DNA from 2 places in the Proteiniclasticum sp. C24MP genome. Region 2 is predicted to be linked to the other one. Evidence: a T-box and tRNA genes for the amino acid it is inferred to sense, from the RefSeq annotation. Region 2 holds a T-box; the other holds one or more tRNA genes.

Region 1 (2,455 bases), on a different contig from region 2:
CGAATCAAGAAAGACACTGACACCTCCAGGAGTGCATTCTTTCGCTTCCGTTGCAAGAAACACTTCCTTAATAAGAAGAAGTGCTTCCTCCACTTCGTCAATACTCAACTCTCTGATTTCCATGACCCATTTCTCCTTTCTAACGCAAAAGAACAGAACCCATATTTTCATTGGTCATGGCTTCGGCCAGTTTCACACCCAGCTTGCCTGCCCCAACAATCATTACTTTCATATCTCCTCCAAAATGTGTATTTTTTACATTATTGCTATTGTATCATTAAGAGAGAATATGTCACCCCTAATAACAGATAACCGACAGCACTGGTGCTGTCGGTCAAATTCTAATATACCGGTAAGTCAATTCTAGTCATGAGCTCTTCCGGATTCTCCACTTCTTCGGGAGAATTATAGTATGTTTCATAAGCTGGTCCCTTGGTCTGAAGACCCTTCTCTTCGATATATCTGTGCATCTCACCATAGACTTCTTTCATACCTTCATAAGGCCCCACATACATACAGGTGACCATTCTGCCTTCTTCAATCTCTCCCGGACACATATCACGGTCTCCAGGAATCACATCATCCACAGGAAACCCCATTTCCACATCCAGATCATTCATATCCCGGTTATAATACGCAATAAAGGGAGCCCCTTCAGGTTCGATATCAAGCTCATTCAGGTACGCACCGATTCTGCTGTAGGAATCAGCAATAAGGTCAGGAAGACGGGTAACGTCCGTACGCGTTCTGATACTGAGCACTGGCTGATAATGCTGCTGTCTGACCTCAATCGCAAGCATTGCCTGTTTCATCTTTATTCGCTCCTTTCCATTTTTTCGTGAATATTATAACACGATCAGGAAATCCCGCTGTGAACTTTCAATGAAGCACTGTTTACAAAGCCGGAATTCCACATACGAAAAAACAGCCTGACACATCAGACTGTTTCTCAATGGTAGCGGGGGTAGGACTTGAACCTACGACCTTCGGGTTATGAGCCCGACGAGCTGCCAACTGCTCCACCCCGCGATATTAAATTAAGTTGGTGCTGAAGACCGGAATCGAACCGGTACGGTATCGCTACCGCAGGATTTTAAGTCCTGTGCGTCTGCCAGTTTCGCCACTCCAGCATATATAAAAGAAATGGTAGCGGAAACAGGACTTGAACCTGCGACCCTTCGGGTATGAACCGAATGCTCTAGCCAGCTGAGCTATTCCGCCACATATGCTGCCGCCTCATCTCAGCGACAAAATTAATTATATATCATGGTCTATGCCTTGTCAACATTAAAAATAAAAATAATACCTGGGCAAACCAGGTATTATTTTCCACTCTCATTATTCTCTTTGATAGACTAGGGTTTACCCTTTTCTATTTTTTGTTCTGACTTCCTGCTTCTTCTTGTAGTCAGACATGATTTCTTCACTTTCTTTCATGAATTTAGACATAATATCTTCAAAATCACTGGATGCAGGCTTCTTCTTTTCTGGAGCAGTCCACTCAACCTCTGCAGGTCTGGATGATCTTTTCTGCTCTATTGCGACGCCCTGCTTTATGGATAGACTGATTTTTCCATTATCATCAATTCCTAAAATTTTGACCTGTACCTTGTCGCCTTCTTTGATAAATTCTTTGATGTCTTTAACATAGGTATCAGCTACCTCTGAAATGTGGACTAAGCCCGTCTTTCCGTTCAGATCTATGAAAGCTCCAAAGTTAGTAATATTTACTACAGTTCCTTCTACAATGTTTCCTACCTCTAAGGTCATGTTAATAAGAATCCTCCTTAAATTTTAAATAAATAAAGTATATAATGAAACCCAATCAGTCTCCTGACGAGTCAATTACCGGAATTTCACCTGGTCTTAATAAACCCAGCCTACTTCTGGCACTTCTTATAGTATAGTCTTCCGTCCGGGTGCTGTCTACCAAATTAGTCAGTTTTTCGTTCTCTTCCATAACTTTTACTAATTCTTCCTGCTGCAGCGCGATATTCTTTTCGATATTATTCATCATGACCTGTTGTCTATATACCGTAAAAACAATGACACCTGCAAACAGTATCAGAAACACTCTTACGAACACTTTCCCGATTTTCATGGTATTCCTCCAAACTTCAAGACGCTTTATTCGCCTTCTTCGTCTGTATCTTCTTCACCTTCCAGAATCTCATACATCTCAGATGCCTCTTCTTTTCTTACATGCTCCTGTATTTTCAGCACTTTCGCTTTGATTCCTTTTTCCTTGAATGTAATTTCTATGATATCCCCTTCATTGATTTCAGAACCCGCCTTGGCGATCTTCCCGTTGATGGAAACTCTCTTTCCGTCGCAGGCTTCCTTTGCCACTGTTCTTCTCTTGATGATCCGGGATACTTTCAGGAATTTATCTAGTCTCAACTTCTTCACCTCATTCTTCATGAATAAACATAGTTTTCATTCATTGTGTATATTA
Region 2 (2,455 bases):
ATTTCGCCTGGACGATGAAATCCGCTTGCTCAAGAAAGATCTCCATCTCCGAAGAGGTATGGAAAACAGCATCTTTATAGCTTTCATGAAGATGCTTGTTCTTTTCATAGAGTGCGCCCAGTGGTGTCGCTTTATCCAGAAAGGCGATGATCAGAATTCCGTCAGGTTTGAGGATCCGATGGATTTCTTCAAATGCCTTCGGTAAATCGGAAAGAAAACAGTCCACTGTAATCATCATGGCATAATCAAAGGCTGCATCCTCAGCAGGAAGATCTTCTGCGGTACCGATTGTAACGCAGATTCCTTTTCTGATGGCTTCTTCAGCCATGTTTTGTGAAGGCTCGATTCCGAATTTCACTCCCGTCCTCGACGCGAAAATGCCTGTGCCTACACCGATTTCGATGCCGGTTCCAGTAGAAGGCAGCACTTGATATATGGCATCCAGTTCCGATTCCAGAAGCTGATCATTGATCTTGAACCATTCTTCATAGTTCCTTACTTCATTGTCAAAGGGATTCTCTTTCTTCATAGTGACCTCCTTGTGTCAAGTTCAGTGGAATGCAGAAAGAAGGAAATTCCGGCAGGAAAACAGCAAAGGAACCTCCTTGCTGTAAGGAGATTCCTTTGCTGTTACGGTTTATTTATGGTGGAGACGATGGGACTCGAACCCACGACTTCCACACTGCCAGTGTGGCACTCTCCCAGCTGAGCTACGCCCCCGTACAAAGTATATTATAGTACAGGAAAGGGCAAATATCTATAGATTATTATAAAAAGTCAGGGGCAGCAGTTCTTCATGTGAATTTTCTGAAGTCTTCGAGGCTGAAAACCAAAGAGATGCATTGCATATTCCCTGATTCTTTGCTAGAATGAAATACGATATAGACTGAAAGACGAAGAAGAGAAGAGTACGAGATGGAATCCTTATAGAGAGCCTACGCATGGTGAAAGAGAGGCAGGAGAGAAGTTTCGGAAGATGGCCTCGGAGTCTTGCATCTGAATAGCTCAGGATGCACGGGTGCTACCGTTACATGGCCTTAGGTGATCTGCATCACCTTTAAAGGCATCGATGCTGCGAGGCAGATGCGAAATAGAGTGGTAACACGTATTGAATACGTCTCTATGGCTTACAGCCATAGAGATTTTTTATATTTTAGGAGGGAATTAAAGAATGAGTAAAACTTATTACATCACAACCCCGATCTACTACCCATCCGCAAATCTTCACATTGGGAACACCTATACCACCGTTGCGGCGGATGCTCTGGCAAGATACAAGAGAAAAGACGGATATGACGTGATGTTCCTCACTGGAAGTGACGAACATGGACAGAAGATCCAGAGACTGGCCGAAGAAAAAGGGGTAACACCGAAAGACTACGTGGATCATATTGTAGCGGGCATCAAGGATCTGTGGAAACTCATGGACATCAGCTATGATAAGTTCATCAGAACCACAGATGATTACCATATCAAAGCGGTACAGGATATCTTCAAGAAGCTTTATGATCAGGGAGACATCTACAAGAGTGTATATGAAGGATGGTACTGCACACCGGATGAGTCCTTCTGGACAGATTCACAGCTGGTGGACGGCAAATGTCCGGACTGCGGAAGAGCCGTGGAAAAGGCCAAGGAAGAAGCCTACTTCTTCAAGATGAGCAAATATGCGGACAGACTCATTAAGCATATTGAGGAGAATCCTCACTTTATCCAGCCGGAGTCCAGAAAGAATGAAATGCTCAACAACTTCTTAAGACCTGGTCTTACGGACCTGTGCGTTTCAAGAACCAGCTTTGACTGGGGAATCCCGGTGACTTTTGATGAGGGGCACGTGGTCTATGTATGGATCGATGCACTTTCAAACTACATCACCGCTTTGGGATACGGCAGCGAGAATACAGACTTCTTCAAGAAGTACTGGCCGGCGGATGTGCATCTCATCGGCAAGGACATCTTAAGGTTCCATACCATCTACTGGCCCATCATGCTCATGGCACTGGAAGTGGAGCTGCCAAAGCAGGTCTTCGGTCATGGATGGCTTCTGGTGGACGGAGGCAAAATGAGCAAGTCCAAGGGCAATGTGGTGGACCCTGTGGTCCTCGTGGAACATTTCGGTGTGGATGCAGTGAGATATTTCCTCCTAAGAGAAATTCCCTTCGGCAGTGATGGCCTGTTCAACAACGAAACGTTCATAAAGAAGATCAATTCGGATCTGGCCAATGATCTTGGAAATCTTCTGTCCCGTTCCGTTTCCATGGTGGACAAGTACTTTGAAGGCGTCATTCCGGAAAAGAAGATTGAAGGAGAATTTGATGCGGATCTCATCGCTTTATGCGAAAAGACACCAAAGCTTGTTTCCGATGCCATTGGCGGACTGAAGATTCCGGAAGCGCTCAGTCACATCTGGACACTGATTGGTCGTGCGAACAAGTATATAGATGAAACAACACCC

Evidence for each region. The T-box of region 2 lies ahead of metG (methionine--tRNA ligase). A T-box ahead of a tRNA ligase gene usually reads a tRNA of that ligase, here a tRNA-Met.
Region 1: it encodes a tRNA-Met, which carries the amino acid that the T-box ahead of metG (methionine--tRNA ligase) is inferred to sense. The anticodon was not compared.

Annotation. Positions count from the first base shown of each region.
Region 1 covers NZ_JBINJW010000010.1:23,131-25,585, reverse strand. Annotated here, with positions in the region: gene ACHAL6_RS08705 (GNAT family N-acetyltransferase) at 1-123, opposite strand, end outside; gene ACHAL6_RS08700 (GyrI-like domain-containing protein) at 342-812, opposite strand; tRNA gene ACHAL6_RS08695 (tRNA-Met) at 954-1,029, opposite strand; tRNA gene ACHAL6_RS08690 (tRNA-Leu) at 1,044-1,130, opposite strand; tRNA gene ACHAL6_RS08685 (tRNA-Met) at 1,145-1,221, opposite strand; gene ACHAL6_RS08680 (S1 domain-containing RNA-binding protein) at 1,363-1,770, opposite strand; gene ACHAL6_RS08675 (septum formation initiator family protein) at 1,826-2,101, opposite strand; gene ACHAL6_RS08670 (RNA-binding S4 domain-containing protein) at 2,128-2,400, opposite strand.
Region 2 covers NZ_JBINJW010000016.1:30,233-32,687, forward strand. Annotated here, with positions in the region: gene ACHAL6_RS10935 (class I SAM-dependent methyltransferase) at 1-529, opposite strand, end outside; tRNA gene ACHAL6_RS10940 (tRNA-Ala) at 645-720, opposite strand; T-box leader at 888-1,125, shown strand; gene metG (methionine--tRNA ligase) at 1,172-2,455, shown strand, end outside.